Regions from separate parts of the Paenibacillus sp. MER TA 81-3 genome, predicted to be linked through region 2. Evidence: predicted binding sites of a transcription regulator. Region 2 holds the regulator's gene; the other holds the start of a gene.
The links. Region 2 encodes LexA, which represses DNA repair genes until DNA is damaged. Its sites were predicted from a motif close to CGAACATATGTTCG; they were not measured.
Positions count from the first base shown of each region.

Region 1: a site for LexA is predicted at 5,004-5,017, ahead of M3650_RS00760 (YhjD family protein). Genes of this name have one in related genera too.

Region 1 covers NZ_JAMAWB010000001.1:155,752-164,194, reverse strand. The annotation lists gene M3650_RS00790 (non-ribosomal peptide synthetase) at 1-1,579, opposite strand, end outside; gene M3650_RS00785 (BtrH N-terminal domain-containing protein) at 1,560-2,591, opposite strand; gene M3650_RS00780 (manganese catalase family protein) at 2,890-3,459, opposite strand; gene M3650_RS00775 (spore coat protein CotJB) at 3,581-3,850, opposite strand; gene M3650_RS00770 (spore coat associated protein CotJA) at 3,847-4,149, opposite strand; gene M3650_RS00765 (Crp/Fnr family transcriptional regulator) at 4,379-4,888, opposite strand; gene M3650_RS00760 (YhjD family protein) at 5,109-5,495, shown strand; gene M3650_RS00755 (YolD-like family protein) at 5,722-6,060, opposite strand; gene M3650_RS00750 (DNA polymerase IV) at 6,057-7,298, opposite strand; gene M3650_RS00745 (SOS response-associated peptidase) at 7,593-8,267, shown strand.
Region 2 covers NZ_JAMAWB010000009.1:257,451-265,893, forward strand. The annotation lists gene metH (methionine synthase) at 1-394, opposite strand, end outside; gene M3650_RS15375 (cupin domain-containing protein) at 558-1,100, shown strand; gene M3650_RS15380 (FixH family protein) at 1,260-1,700, opposite strand; gene M3650_RS15385 (HAD family hydrolase) at 1,905-2,711, opposite strand; gene M3650_RS15390 (methyltransferase) at 2,765-3,298, opposite strand; gene M3650_RS15395 (DUF896 domain-containing protein) at 3,438-3,656, opposite strand; gene M3650_RS15400 (LysM peptidoglycan-binding domain-containing protein) at 3,942-4,316, opposite strand; gene lexA (transcriptional repressor LexA) at 4,568-5,197, shown strand; gene M3650_RS15410 (hypothetical protein) at 5,347-5,550, opposite strand; gene M3650_RS15415 (D-alanyl-D-alanine carboxypeptidase family protein) at 5,773-6,399, opposite strand; gene M3650_RS15420 (hypothetical protein) at 6,898-7,155, opposite strand; gene M3650_RS15425 (PAS sensor protein) at 8,048-8,380, shown strand.

The sequences.
Region 1 (8,443 bases), on a different contig from region 2:
TGGCTGCCGGCGTATGCGGGCGGATCCCGCTCTTCAGCAGCGTGCGTGCTAGCTGATTTGCTCGATCGTTCAGCCCGCGATACGTAAGCGATTGCCCATTGCATGAAGCGGCCACGCGGTCCGGCGTCCGTTCAACTTGTTCTTCGAATAGCTGCAATATCGTTTTTTGCGCAGGATACGTACGTTCCGTCATGTTGCACGCGTACAGAAGATCTGCACGTTCACCCGGCAGCAGCAGCTGTAAATCACCAATTCGGGCATCGGGGCAACTTATAATTTGATCTATTAAATGGAGCAGGCGGCAGTATATTTCATCGATTTGTATGTCTGTATAGTCGCCTGTTTTGTAATCGAAGTACAACTCCAGCCCGCCATTCGATGACCATTCAGTGACAATGACCTGCAATGGATACAGCTGGTTGCCGTTATGAACTTCGATTTGCTGCATTTTCCATCCGGGGCCGAAGCTCCGGTCAAATGTAGTATTGTAATAGTTCACGCACACTTGAAATAATTGATCCAACCCCCTCTTCTGAAGTTGGAGGTCCTGCACGAGCAAGTTGTAAGGATATTTCTGATGGAAATAGCATTGGATGAGTTCATGGTTGACGTTATGTATGAACGTGGAGAAGGACATCTCGTATTGGATGTCAGCGAGAAATGGCATCGTGCTGGTAAACATCCCGAATGTGTTTTTTTCTTTGACTCCGGTACGGTTTAATACGGGTGTGCCTATCATGATGCGGTCTTGTTGGTTCGCTTTGTGGAGGTAAAGGAGCATCGTTGCTACAAAAAAGGTGTTCAACGAAATGTGATGCACATGTGCGAAATCGCGAATGGCTTCTGAGGTGTGCGAGCTTATCAGGAACTTCTTGCGTTTGCCTGACGTGCCGCTTGCCGTAGTATGCAGGGCAACGTCATGGACGTGCTCGAATTTTTTTTGCCAGTAGTGTTTATTTTTCACAAGACGGGAAGACGACAAATACTTATGCTCATGTCCGATGTAGTCTAAATAGCTGGGCCGTACTTCCTGCTGAACTTCCTCACCTTGCATCAGCTGCGTATAAATTTGGTTGATTTGCGTCGTCATCAGTTGAAAAGACCATCCGTCAGAGATAATATGGTGGGCTTTCGTTAAATACGCGCTCTCCGACTCGTTAATTTTGACCAGTGCAAAATCGTAAAGCAATTCCCCGTCCAGCGGCAGGGGATTGGCGAACTCCGCACTCACCCAAGCATCGACATCAGCATCCGAAGGTGTAGTCGTAAAATCGATGAACGGGAACGTCCTCCTTCGATACTCTGTCACTGTCTGCTGCACCGTGCCGTCTTGTTCAACGAGCCGTATGCGGATGGCATCGTTTTGCCGGATAAACTGGTTTATCGCTTCCTCCAACAGCTGAAAATCGACGGGACCGTAAATTTTGATTAGTCCTCCAATGTTATGGAGGCTCGTGCCTGGATAGATGTTCTCCACGTACCAAATGCGCTTTTGCGGATGTGTTAACGGATACAGCTTGCGCGCGTCGTCCAGAGAAATGACCTCCAATCGGGTTAAGTTACGAATGTTGAGGAACATGCTGGTGTTCCAGCGCTTCCGCTACCGTTCCCAATATCCGTTTTTCGCTTTCCATTATGCAAGTCACTTCGTTAATTCCTTGCTCCAGAATAGCATCGTCTCCGGTCATGGCGAACTTCATCAGCAAATGCCGCAAGGCAAAAGCTTGTTCCTCTATCGGTTGGAAGCATCCTGCAAAAGCTGGCGGAAGAAGCCCCTGCTCGCATAAATAATTGATTCGAAGCCCCATCGTTTTCTTATGCTCCCACAAAATATGGATAGGCCTTATATCACGTTTCCGCACAAGCACGGGTATGTTGCAGATGAGCGCAGAATAGACTTCTACGCCGAATGCCGCCTCCAACGGGTCAGTCGTCCCACGGTTGCGCAAGGAAACATTGCAGGCGGCAATGTACTCTTCCATCGATTGTTTGATGAACGCCGCATCCAGCCGGTAGCTCCCTGCTTTATTGAATTTGTACAAATAGATTTGCTCTTGATAGTTGTCCGTCCATTCAAGATGGCGAAATCCCTGCTCCAATTCATGAAACGGCACGATCGTCTTCCGGAACTGCATCTCCTCATCATAGCCGAGAACGAGGAACGTCCGCTTCGCAGCATCGTAACCGTACACCAAAATATCATGAGCATAATGAGTTTGACGATAGACTCGTCTGTGAGGGATATAGTACTCATCGACATTGAGAGAGATCGTATAGCCTGAATTGATACCATTTACCAGAAATTCGACAATTCCTGGTGGTGAGTCGAGCACGATTTCCCGCTCCAATTTTTGCGTAATCAGCCACGGACAGTGAATGAAATCTTCTCCATAAAAACTGAACGGCACAGAGCCTGAAGTGCGTTCTTCGTCAAGGTCGTGATGGCAATAAAGGTGAATGAAATTGCTGTAAAACCACGGCAGCGCCTCTTTGCGGGTGAGCGCCGTACAAAGAGGATAGGCAACATATTGATATCCCACAATCGGGGGAATGACCAATTCCAATTCCTTGACGCCCAAAACGATATCCACCTCTTCTTTATCGATAGAGATATTATGTAAAATAATGAAACATAATGCAATTTTCTTCGATTAGTCATTATTCGTATTTCCTGTAAGTTACTCTAACAATATTCCCATAGGTGTATATTGTTGTCAATATGTATTGAAAGTTTTTAACAGTTTTTTCACAACCCTTCTTATCGTTCCTGTTACTAATAACATTTTATTCAAAATCACGTTATATGTAACATTATTTATATGGATATATACTTCTCTGTATAGCCCAACAGCCGGCGCCCTTAACACGCCGGCTCTCACTCTAGCATTTCTAAAATACCTTTCTTGCTTCCCTCTCCTCCTTCAAAATTTCGACAGCTTCCCGGAACCGCAGTGAATGCACGATTTCCCGCTCCCGCAAAAATTTCAACCCGTCCTGCAAGTCAACGTCATCCGTCATATCGATGAGCCACTGGTACGTGGCGCGCGCCTTCTCCTCTGCGGCAATATCCTCATACAAATCAGCAATCGGGTCCCCCTTCGCTTGAATGTAGGCAGCGGTCCAAGGCACGCCCGCGGCGTTGCTATAGAACAGCGCACTATCGTGCGCCACATAATGAGGTCCCAGACCGGCCGCATCCAACTGCTGCGGGGTAGCATCTTTGGTCAGTTTGTAGACCATAGTGGCAATCATTTCCAGATGGGCGAATTCCTCTGTCCCGATATCGGTCAACAGGCCGATCACTTTATCCGGTATCGAGTAACGCTGATTCAAGTAACGAAGCGCTGCGGCTAGCTCGCCGTCCGCGCCGCCGTACTGTTCCAGCAAGAGCTTTGCCATACGCGGGTCGCATTTGCTAACCCTGACGGGATATTGTAATTTCTTCTCATACACCCACAATCAAGCGTCCCCTCCTTTGGATGTTCTCCATTTTATCCTGTTCTCCATTCTATCCATTTCTGTTTATCGTTCATCGATTACTCAATAATGTTTTCACAGTCTAACGTTCGCGTCACAATGTTCACACCTGCCACGGCCACGGCGTCTCTATCCACGACCAAGGACATCCTGAATACGCACGCCCATAGTTTTGCAGCGGGCCGTATTTTTCCTGAAACTGATTGGCCATCTTCATCCTCTCATGCGTATAATGATTAAATTGCTGAATGGCCTGCACATCCCAAGGATGCGTATCCAAGTACAAATTCAACTCCAGCAGCACAAAATCAACGACCTGCAGCTGCTCCAACGCTTGCCTATACTCCTCGGTATGAAAAGGATGCGCGTTCATGTTGCCTCTCCCTCCCGTCCCCTTCTAGGCCGATATGGGCTGTGTAGCGCCGGCCAGAGCGTCCCGCAGCGCAGAGCTTGTTCAGGCGGAAACTGCGGCCAATTCGGCGGCTGGAAGACGATGAATTGATTCGGCGGCACGACATACGTTTTAAATGGCAGCGGCGGACAAGGATCGCACGGACTTCGGTACGGCACATATATCCGTTCCTGTGATCTGCCTGCCGGATGGCAACCTGCCCTGAATTCGGGTGGCACCCCTTCTTCAGGCAGACTTTGCGCTTCAAACTCGTTCCCCATGACGCTTTATTACCTCCTTCGTATCACTGCACTATACATCCGTCTTTATTACACATATGAAGAGAGAAGAATGTCCCATGATAAGCAAGAGAATAAGAATAACTCCTCAGCAGATTTTCCAGACGAAGCGCTCGTTCTAGCGGTACGTTCTATCCGTTTCGCAAAAAAGCCAAGGTACGGCATGCTTGTGCACATCCGGTTACCTTGGCCTCGTCTTTGTCTTCTTCTGTTATGAACCGCCTTGCCGAATTAACCGGTTGACGGTCTCGCGGCGCACACCGATAAGCTGACCAATCTCTTCTTGCGTCAGCAGTTCCGTTAACGGCGCCTCTTTCGTATAACTGTCAAGCCACTTCTTCAAGAGCTGCAGGCGTTCCCCCGGCGCACCGATTGTCAAATGATCGATGCGCTGCTGCATGAATCTGAGCTTCTCTTGGAGCAGCTTAGCGATACTCAGCGCTTTGTCCGGATAGAGACGAAGCTCCTCATACCATTCCTCTGCCGGAATACGCTCCACCTCGCTTGTCACCATAGCAATGGACGTGCCGTGGCAATCCTTGGGCGAAATAAGCGAATGGTGAGGCACAATCTCCCCCGGATACAAAATGTTAAACAGCACGATATTGCCGTTTTCATGCAGACGCGTAACCTTGAACAGGCCGCTCGCGATGCGATATAAGTAAGTGCCTGGATCTCCTTGGCGAAACAATATCTCCCCGCGGTGCAGCGTAATGTGCATTCCTACCTCTCCTTTCCTGCTGCCAACATCTCTGCGAATGACGGAGTATTGACGAGACTTTTGTCTCTATTGTAATCATTTTTACGTCTTTTGACCACGAACGCCTATTGAAATACGAATATTTGTTCGGTATTATAAATATAATAAGAACACAAGTTCGTATTTTTTGGATTTGTTATTTACCCTTGGCCAAATAAAAATGAAGGAGGAAGAGATAGGAATGGGTTCTCTTTCCGCTGCGAATGGCTCTCCTCCACACGATGGGGAAGATGCCTTCATTGTTAAGCAATACGTCATCCAGACGCTCATTCTCGATGTGCTGGAGCGTGATATTAAACGTCTTGCCTCTTCAGGGCTGAAGTTGGCTGACATTTACGTTCAGCGGCTGCGTCAGGCACAAGACGACGCCTCAACCGACCTGTTCCGTCTCCGGCGGCAGTTCCGTCAGCGCGGCATCAAAGTATACGAGGAGGAGCGTCAGGAGCATGGCGTGCGCGTCCAGTACGTCTGCCGTGGGTACCATCACTCGTTCTATATGCTTCGTGGGCTGATTCGAGCAGAGGTGAGGAGCTTAATGCAAAAGTATTTACACGTGTCTGCCACGTAATTGGGCTTTGTGGCAATTGCGCTCACAATCTGTGACATGCCCGCAGAAGCCGCCTATATTCGCCATTGTCGCATGCTCTGCTGCTAATTCATGCTATTCCGCACTCGAAGCTGGCGAGCGATGGATTACAATACCCAATTCCGAATCATCGTGTCATCGTGCATGCTGGCACCAAAAAGCCGACTCCTTCGTTCGGGAGCCGGCTTTTTGAACAACCTCCTATAGACTATAGAGCGAAGCTGGCGCCTACAATGTCGCAGAACTTAATCCATTCCCACTCTACAGTCCCCTGCAATTTAATCTGTTCTTGTTGTTTATCGAACTGGACTACTTTACCGATAAGCTCCCGGTCTTCCCATTCACTGTATACCGTCAACCTAATCGATGTACCATTCCATATGGATTCGGCAATGGCACGAGCTATTTGCTCTACTTCCTGCGCATCTAACACAGGCCGCCGCTTTCGCTCCAAGCTCTGCTGATGACGGACGTATGCCTCCTTATGCTCGGGAAGCATCATCCGCGAAGATTCAAATAAACCATTAGCTTTTAGCTTTTTACTCATTTGTAGTGCCCTCCAATTTTTCGGGAACGGTCTTTCGCTTGGCCAGCCTCCTTCAAAGAAGTCGCTCGCATTATCGCCGTATCGCCATATTTTTGTTTAATCCAATCTGTCGTGCGTTCCAATGCCATCTTTCGTTCACGGTCGTCGAACAGAGTCAGTTGGTATTCTTCGCTGCTGGTCAAACCTGTCAGCGACACACCGATCTTGCGCACCGGGAGTCCGTTCCAGTGCCGACGGAACAGCATACATGCCGCACGATACACCTCGTCCGTTATGTTCGTGGGATCTTCGATTTTCATTTGCCGGGAAAATCCTGTCGGGCGGTCGAAGTCCGCTCCTTGACAGCCAACGTTCACGACCTGCCCCATATATCCCTTCGTCCGGCAGCGCTGGCAGACCAGCTCGCACAGCTCCAGGATGACGATCTCGATCTCTTCCTGCATGACATAGTCCCGCGGGAGTGTCATCTGATGGCCGATTCCCTTCTGCCGATCGTGCGTGCCCGGCGTGACGGGCGACGAATCGATACCGTTGGCAATCCGCCAGATGACCTCGCCGTTAATCCCCCACCGCTGCCTCAGCTTGGATAACGGCGTTTGCGCCAAATCTCCGATCGTGCGGATGCCCATCCGGTGCAAATGGCCGGTCATCCTTGAACCGATCATGAACATTTGATGCACAGGAAGCGGCCACAGCACGTCAGGAAGTTTTTGCCGCGAAAGGGTGAAGATTCCGTTGGCGTTCTTCTTCGCAAAGTTATCGCACGCCATCTTGCTGATGACCTTGTTGCAGCTGATGCCAATTCTTGTGTACACGCCGGTTTCCATTTGAACCTGTTGTTGAATGCGCTTTGCAATCGTTTCTGGATCACCAAATAACGACAGGCTGCCTGTCACGTCCAGATGCTGCTCGTCAATGCTGTACGGTTCGACCAAATCAGTATACGACTGCAATATTTCGGTAATGTGTAGCGATACCCGAATGTATTCCTCCATATGGGGCCGAACGACAACGAGCTCCGGACATTTGCCCACAGCTTCGCCAAGGCGTTCTGCCGTCGTAATCCCGTGCTGCTTCGCAAGCGGACATGCGGCAAGGACGATTCCTGACCGCCGCGCAGGATCTCCCGCTACGACGAGCGGTTTGTTCTTGTATTCAGGGTGAGCTGCTTTTTCAACACTTGCATAAAAAGATTGACAGTCTGCCAGCATAATAATCCGTTCCGATGGTTTGCTCATATAGTTGCTCTTACGTCCCACATTACATCCTGTATTACATCCCGCACCACAACATCACCCCTACAAAGAACGTCTGTTCTTATATATACACAGAATACCGAACATATATTCCCGTTTCAACCGGGATATATTACATATGAGGGTGCCCGCATATATCCCCCCCCTTGGGCAGACTATGCAGCCTTTGTATTCCACTACCAACATCGGATTGTGATAATATGGAGAGGAGCCTATCCGGCATCATAATCGTATTCAATACGATCCCAGCACAAGAAGAAAGGATGCGCAGCTGTCATGTGTGGAAGATTTACGTTAACAGTTACAGTGGAACAGCTTATGGCTTATTATTCAATCGATTCGAGAGCGGCCATCCCTTTTCATACACCGCGCTACAATATTGCCCCAAGCCAAGCAGTGCTGGCCCTTATTCATGACGGAACGAAGCTGCGGCTCGGCCCGCTGAAGTGGGGCTTGGTTCCCGCTTGGGCCAAGGACGATAAAATAGCATGGCGCACCATCAACGCACGGGCGGAGACGCTGCAAGAGAAGCCGGCATTCCGTCTGCCGTTCGAACGCAAGCGCTGCATCATTCCGGCAGACGGCTTCTATGAGTGGAAGCGCCACGCGGACGGCACGAAGCAGCCGATGCGCATCGTCCGCAAGGACGGAAAGCTGTTCAGCATGGCAGGATTATATGATACGTGGCTGAACGCCGAAGGGGAAAAGGTAAGCACGTGCACCATCATTACGACGGAGCCGAATGAACTGATGGCCTCCATCCATGATCGGATGCCCGTCATCGTTCCGGAGGAGCAGCTGTCGTTCTGGCTTGACCGCCGCATCACCGACACGGGACAGCTTCAATCCGTCCTCCGCCCTTATTCTGCGGCAGAAATGGAAGCTTACCCGGTGGATGCGAAGGTAGGCAATACGCGAGTAGATGACCCAACCTGCATCCAGACGCTGTAACAGCCTATTAAGATTAGACACGAAACAAATACAGGGAGAGGGTATCCGCTGGGAGAACTGGCATTCGTCTTTGAAGCGAGTCATCCCACACACAGTCTCATCCCAATGACTTGGATTCAACAGCTCTAAGTCGGATACCCCCACCTGCTTATTTCCTAAATCACTTCATTATTCCT
Region 2 (8,443 bases):
TCACCGACAATGTCTTGGTCGTAGGTCCCATCGCGCCCGCTACATAGCGTGGCCATTCCGGTGTGCTGTATCTGGCCGCAGCTTCCACCGCGAGCTTCGCTGCTGCCACGTTCAACTCACGAGCTCGGTCTTGAAGATCATATTCGGCTAATACGACACTAGTCGCTCCGAACGTGTTGGTCTCCAAAATATCAGCGCCTGCTTCGAGGTATTGTTCGTGTATTCGTGAAATAACATCAGGACGAGTCAACACGAGCATTTCATTGCAACCATCCAAATGCTCGCCCCCGAAATCATCCGGAGTTAAGTCAGCCTGCTGGATCATCGTCCCCATGGCACCATCTAAAATGAGAATTCGTTCTTGAAGTCGTTCTTGTAAAGTTGGTTTCCTCATCCCTCTGCCCACCCTCTATCTAAATGTTAGAACCTAGTTTAACAGATGTGGACCAATTAGGAAAGGATCGTATGTCCTCCATTGCAAATTGTTTCTTGCCCATTCATTTCCTCTGTAATATAATACGAAATAATAAATATCGGCAGGGAAACGAGGGATTGGCATGGCACAGATTCGAATCCGAAACACGAATGAATTGATCACTGGTGAAGAGAACGTTCGCTCTTTTTTGACCGTTCAAGGTGTATTATACGAGCATTGGGATCGTAACAAATTAGACGAAGCACTTCGCGAGAAATTTGTGTTGACCGATGAAGAGAAGCAAGTCATTTTGCATACGTATGAAGAAGAAATCCGCGACTTGGCCGCGCGCAGAGGTTATCAGACCTGGGATTTGATTTCTCTATCTGATGCTACGCCCAACATTGAGGAGCTGTTGAAGAAGTTTGAACAGCTTCATACGCATACTGAGGACGAAGTACGTGCCATCACAGCCGGCAACGGCATATTCATCATTAAAGGTAGCGATGATATAGGCTACATGGACGTAATACTTGAGGCAGGCGATGTCATTTCTGTTCCTGAAAGCAAGCCGCATTACTTTACGCTCATGGAGAACCGGCAAATCGTCGCAGTACGTTTATTTATTGAGACCGAAGGCTGGATTGCCCATCCGTTCGAGGATAACGCATTTCAGAAAGCGTAATGAACTTATCCAGCTTGTTATTCTAGGCAAAAAAGCGGTCCTCCTTGATTAGGTGGACCGCTTTTTGTATAACAGACAACAATTCAGCCTGCCTTCATAAGACAGTCAGCGTTACATATATGTAAATATAATTGTCCGCGTGAATCATTGCAGCAGCAGCTATTTTACCTCGAATGTCTTCTTCGGCATCGAGTGCATATCACGCGCCGTCACATGTGAGATGACATTATAGGTACCTGGCTTCTCGAACGTATGCTCCATTTGATAAGTGCCATCTTCCTTTAACGTCCCTTCAGCTCTTTCATGCTCTTCGCCTTCCATCCAGTATTCAAACTCGACCTTATCCGCATCATCCACCGCCTTATCGCTCTGCGTCACACGTGCAGAAATGATAATCGGTTCCTTGGCCTTAACCTCTTCAGGAACGTTCAACTCCACTTTAATCAGATCAGGAATCGTGCCGTCGGCGTTGCTGCCGCCATGATCACCGTGCATCGCATCACCCGGTTGATCAGTATGCTGATCATGACCCCCGTCATTGCCGCACCCTGCCATAAACAAAGCAGCGAGACTCAATGCAAGAACTGCTTTTTTCCACATTAATACATTCACTCCTTCAGTCCATTTCCAACTTGTCTTGTATCATTATAGACAACATTACCTATATAGTGATGACTCGATAGAGCTAATTCAGGTCAGTTTGTGTGGCGATTCAGTGACATTTGTCACATTTTACAAGAGAATACGCTAAATTAAATAAAAAAGCCTGCGATCTTCGCAGACTTCATGTGCGTAATATGAGTATTAGTGCTTCTTCGAATCGATCTCATCGATAACGGCAAACAACTCCGACAAATGAGAAATTTCATATTCAGGATGGATGTCGCCGGTGAGCTTCACCCCTTTGCGGTTGAGCCAGGCATGGTGCATGCCGACATTGTATGCTCCTTTTATATCGGTCGTCAGCTTATCTCCGACCATGAGCCCTGCGCTTGGCGCAATATCCAACAGAGACATCGCATGTTGAAACAAGCTAACTGCCGGCTTCCCTTCTGGATAGTTGCCAGAAATGACAAGGTGATCGAAGAACGGAATAATGTCTGGTACACCATCCAGCTTTTCTTGCTGCAGATCGGGGGACCCGTTCGTAAGCAAAAGCAGCGGATAGCGCGTCTTCAATTTGCGAAGCACCTCATATGTCTCTTCATAGACATACGATCTGGCTCGACGCTCTTTCATGAATTGCTTAGCCAATTCGGCACCTAGCGCCTCGTCTTCAACACCGACTGCTTTTAAGCCTTGGGTCCATGCCGACTGGCGATACATCGGCGCCAATTGTTGCAGCATGCGAAATTCCTGATGTTCACCACCCGTAAAATGTCCCCACAACGCTTCAAATGGATTGATACCGATATTTTGTGTGAAGGAATACGTTTCATAAGACGCGTACAGCTCTCGGGCCGCTTGACGAACTTCTGCTTCCAATTGATCTGGAATCGCTCCCGACTTGGACTGGGCGTACTGGCATGTCGCCGCAAACGCCTCCTCTACGCTCCGCTCGTCCCATAATAACGTATCATCTAAATCAAACAGTACAGCTTGAATGGACATGTCGGCTCCCTCTCTTACATTGACGTAATGCATATCAACTCTTTATCTCATCGTTACTTAACTGTACCGGTTGATTTCGATTCTTCCACGAACTCGATGCGATGCTGCTGTGCAAAGCTTTGCAGCCGTTTGCCCATCGTATCCGTATCATAGCGATTCATCGTGCGCGAAAAGACCCAACTGGAGCCCTTTCTGCTATGTTCTATAACGACATAACCAGGTTGTGCCACAATCTTCGTAATCTCTTGAGCCGGCAACGTCCGAATCCGGTTCCATTTAATCGTCGACAGCTCACCCTTGCCGATTCGGAGGAAAGGTCTTCTTAGGAAGAGAATAATCCCCAACCCCAGATAACAGAAGACCGTTACCCAATATAACGTCGGCGACTGGACATCCGTCATTGCTCCGCCAAGAAAGGCGTAGATGATAGTGAATCCTACGAGCACCATTGGCAGGATATAGCTGCGGCCTTTAAATTCTTCAAAGGCGACAGTGCTAGTCGACATCATCGATTTCCCTTGCTTCTTACGCTGCTTGTTCAGTTGTGTGCTGTTACGACGCACCTTGCGTTCCCAACTGCGAGACATGAATGTTAGCCCCCTTATTATTGCGACAATAAGACGTTGATGTACCTAATAAGCTCTTGCCTAATTGAATTTCAATATAATAATCGATGCAATTCCGGACAAAATCCGGTAATTACACCGACTTGGTCTATCGCTTACATTAATGAACAAGCCCGCCGGACCCGCCCTTTTCGCCCATTTGTTCTTCATCTTCAACAAAGCGAATCGTATCCAACTGGTTACGGACTTGCTTCCGGAATAAAGACAAATATTGCTCTCGCAGGCGCGCACGTTCCGCCAACTCCGTCTCGTTTAATCCTTCAGTTTTCTGCTTGCGGGCAAGCTCGTTTATTCGTGCGATCAATTGATCGATATTCATTGTCGTACCTCCATGTTTCTAAGCATATCTTCTACTTTGACATGGCAGGTCAAGCTTGTCAAGCAAGCGTATCGACTACAATCGCCATGGAGAAAGAATACAAAAATACATAGAAAGAGACCCATATTGAGTCTCCCGTTAAGCTTTAATATAAATGGTGAGTTATTGAACCATATTATAATCACTCTGTACAGTATGGCAAATGAACATCCCCGTATTACGAGCAGATATGTAGTGACCACTTAATATGTGATTTGATTACATCAATGGAAGAAAGACAATTCCCTATTCTAACTCCAAAGGCACAAGTATGACATCTCCCGCCAACAGCGTATGTCCTTCTATATCATTCAATACGATGATTTCATAAATGTATTGACGAATATCCATATGCTCTGGTTTGTAAGCAGCAGCAATAACCCATAAGGAATCTCCTGGCTGGACAAGCACCCGTTCCACTGCGCTCTCCATTCCTACCTGCTCCTGCACATCATCGTTCCCCCACGCTTGTACAATGCTGCCGCATGTGACGAAAAAGAGAGCGATCGTAAAGACGATAAGACGAAGTCGACGTATATATATTGAACGACGTTGCTTTCCTCTACCATTGCTGGCAGCAGTCGATACATTATAAATTGAACGATAAGTTGTATACATCATCTATCCCATCTCCCCAAACGCTTGTTCTATTACTTTCGCAAATAATTTAACACGAACACTTGTTTGAGTCAATATATTTTTAGAACATTAGTTCTCATATCATTCGTCTTTTTCTCCTTCCTATTCACGCCCGATAAAAGAGAACGCTTAAAAAGCGCGAGTTTATGCATTTTCCTTAGAACTTATGTTTGTACGAACGGAGGTTCTATGGTATAATTTTGACAAAAGAGTATTCATTGGAGTTGATACCCTTGTCTAAAATATCCAGTCGTCAACAAGCGATTCTTGATTTTATACGCAATGAAGTTCGTGGTAAAGGTTATCCACCATCGGTTCGCGAGATTGGCGAAGCGGTTGGCTTAGCCTCCAGTTCTACAGTGCACGGTCATCTGGATCGCCTTGAGAAGAAAGGCTTCATTCGTCGCGATCCGACGAAGCCCCGTGCAATTGAACTGCTCAGCCATGAACAATCCGAGCGTACGAATGAATTCACCCAGTCTGTAGCAAGAATTCCGGTAGTGGGTAAAGTAACGGCGGGTGAACCTATTACGGCAACTGAGAATATTGAAGACTATTTCCCGTTACCTACACATATGGTCGGGGACGACGAGAACGTGTTTATGTTATCTGTCATTGGTGATAGTATGATCGAAGCCGGAATACATAACGGCGATTATGTCATTGTTCGCCAGCAGCAGACTGCTAATAACGGAGATATCGTCGTAGCGATGACGGAAAACGATGAAGCAACGGTCAAGACTTTTTATCGCGAGAAAGACCATGTCCGTCTTCAACCCGAGAACCCGACATACGAACCTATTTGTCTGAAGCATGTGACGATTTTGGGTAAGGTCATTGGTTTGTTCCGAGATTTCCATTAACAAAACACAGCCTTTGGTTCTCCTCATAGGTGAATTATCGGCTGTGTTTTTATTTTCAAAAGCTAAATTTGTTATTTCCATTTATACGCTGCTTTTCTCGCACGCGTGTTGATCTTCTTGAAACATATTCCAGTTTTAGCGTCGTATTTTTACGCTGTTCTTCCCTCTCTTATCGGCTGCCATGACAATATACGCTCCATCTTGAACGGACGCCATCCACTCGAACGCAAACAAGTCGCATGAACAGTGCCATCACTGATTTTGTGAATGATAACACGGCGCTTCGTGATGTCGCCATGTCTGTCTTCATAAATGATCTCAATTGCTCGACCAATATAATGTTCAAGAAGCATGTCACTTCACCTCCATTCAGAACGTTTGTTCTTATTATTTGCGATTTCTCAAAGCATAAGCCAATAATCGTTCGTTTATAAAAAAAAGATGACTCCTGATGAATACCAGAAGTCACCTTTTGCAGTCTAGGCCATCGTGTTTTTCAAACCGTCACAATAAGGGTTACAATACATTTTTTCCGCTTGTCGTACTTAACTTAAAAAGTAAGATATAAAAATCTGCTAGGATTTATTAGACCAATGCACAGGATCTTTAGAGATCGGCATGAGGTGATACACCCCGTACGTTGCACCCACTTTTACAAGATCATCGTAATTCGAAATACTAATAGATGTTCCATCCGCTTTTTTTATAGTAGTCTTCTTGGTAACCGGGGAGTTCATATCAATTGCGTTTCCGCGAATATGATCCGAATCAAGTGCAGGGGCGGCCACAATGCTGTATGCGGCAACCATTTCAGCAGCAGCGTTTTTGGATTTAGTATATTTGCTATCATCATTTGGATGTACCCATTGAATATTGACGCCGCTCATTGAAGGAACATCTTTAGGACTGATTTGCCCTTTGCTAATTTTGTATGAATAATGCATAAGATATGCTCGTTCTTTTGGTCTTAACGTAGAAGTCACTGTAACCGTAATATTGGCATCCTTCATCGCTTTAATGAACTTTTCAACTTTAGGTCTGAATTCACTGCTCAAATCACTGACGCTTGCAGAATTAGGAAATTCTTGAACCCATCTCTTCCCGCTTATACCACTGTAAGTAGATGACGCTCCAAATGCTGTTGCAGGAACAACAAGTGATAAAGTAAGAATCAGCATAACAGCAACTTTAAATAGCTTCATATTAATACCTCCTAAAATATTGTTATTTTTTGCCTGATCCAAACATACCAAATATTCTCTATTTTTGATATAGTTTTCAAAAAATAATATATTTGAAAATGAAAAAGAGCCGTGACTCCCTACGAGTCTTCTCTTCTAGCAATGATTATTTGCGTGTATGGCTTCGTACACTATACATTTTCACAACCTGAAATCTATACGATAAGCTAAGCCCCTAGTTTATTCTAACTGCCCTGTAATCACCTCAAGCACTGTTTTCGACCTTTTCAGAAAACAGGAATCTATTTGCGCGATTTTCAATACACTTTATATTGTAATTACCTTATTTAAGGAGGTTTTTTTATGAAAATAAGAAAACTATTGCTTGTCTCTTTACTTGCTTTCAGCATGTTCCCACTCGCGGCTGGTGCAAATCCGGTACAAGATTCCGACACCAAATTAACGCATTGCCCCTCATCCCTGGTCACTGTTTAGAGCTCGGAGGAGATTTCCATGCGTTTATCTCATTGTTATCATCCTTTCTAGCAAAACAAAAAAAGCACCCGCAGGGATATATAAATTTGGAATATAACGGACTTTGCCGTCTTCAGCTGCATATAGCTTGGTGGTTTCTTCCCCGTCTTGGTAACGAATCATAATACCCAAATCGTAATTTCCTTCTCCGGTTTTATAAAGTAATAGATTAATCAACTTATTTTGTCCCGCAGTGTTTGTCCACTTATACCAATCGACATCCGTACTGTTAGTTATTGACATAGCAAATGCTACAACCCCAGCAGGTGTTGGAGTTAGCGGATGGGCTTGGTCTTTAGTATCTGCAAAACCAATAGCAGTTGGGGTAAATTCACTAGCAAATGCAGATGTGGACTATGCAAACAAGCAGACGGCAACAATAAGTAAAGATAAATCCTTTCTTATTTTCATCAGACTTCTACCTTTCTGATTTTTCCAAGTGTCATACTCTTATTTTTACCACTAAAAAGAATTACCCACATGGTACAAAATAGTCGCTGAATAATCAGCGACTCCATCAAAAATTCAAGGACTAATTACAAATGCGTCGAAATTAATCGGGAAATCCGATTTATTAATATAGTACATGCTATATGTCCCAGGAGATAATGTAGCAGGGGCATTGTAAAACTCACCGAGAATCTTTTTCAACTCCACTCACTCCTCCGAAATTATTTCCTTTATCCGGATCAGAATATTGAGTTTATTTGAATATTATTCCTTCTATATACTTATTCACAAAATCATACTTGTCCTTATATATAACCCTGCTTATCTTATCCAATGATGAGAAATGCCCCCTGTAATTGGACGGCTGAGTTTGTCGAGCCTAGCACCCTTTCGTGCCATAATAAATTTCAATTGATAGTTTATATTCTTCTTGATCGCTATAGTCTGCTGGAGAGTGACCAAAAACTTTTAAGTACAATGTTCCTCCAGGAGCAAGCGTTGCTCCCATTCTTGCGACATTAGTGACAAATGAAAAACATCGGTTAGGGTGCCTCAATCCCCGAAGGAGCGCCAATGGAGCTCCCCGTTATGATAAAGTGGTCAGCAAACAGTTTTAGCATATTATTCAAATTAGAACATATGGATGATATTGTGTTAATCAATCTGAATATGGAGGGTGATACTCATGCGTTTCAAAATCTTGTCAGTTGGATTGTCAGGCATGTTGTTAGCAAGTGCGTTTGTACCTGCTGCCGGTGCAACCTCGGTCCCTGCTAAGGGCCAAAACTCATCAGTATCAGAAGACAATGCAATGAACCGTACCGAACGAGAAGTAAGGGCATACAATAAAAAGCTCTACCCGACAAAATCATCCATCCCACAAGTTTATCAGTACAATGACGGAAAATACGCTGGACAACTTAAGATTACAACCGTCACTTCGTACAGAGATGGAGAGTGGTGGGGCGTTACTTATGAAGGCCCTGTTTATCCTGTCTATTCTATTTATCCTGTTTAATTTTGAATATATGCCGCCCTTTTACAGGGCGGCTATAGTTAAAGTTAACATAGTCAGAGGAGG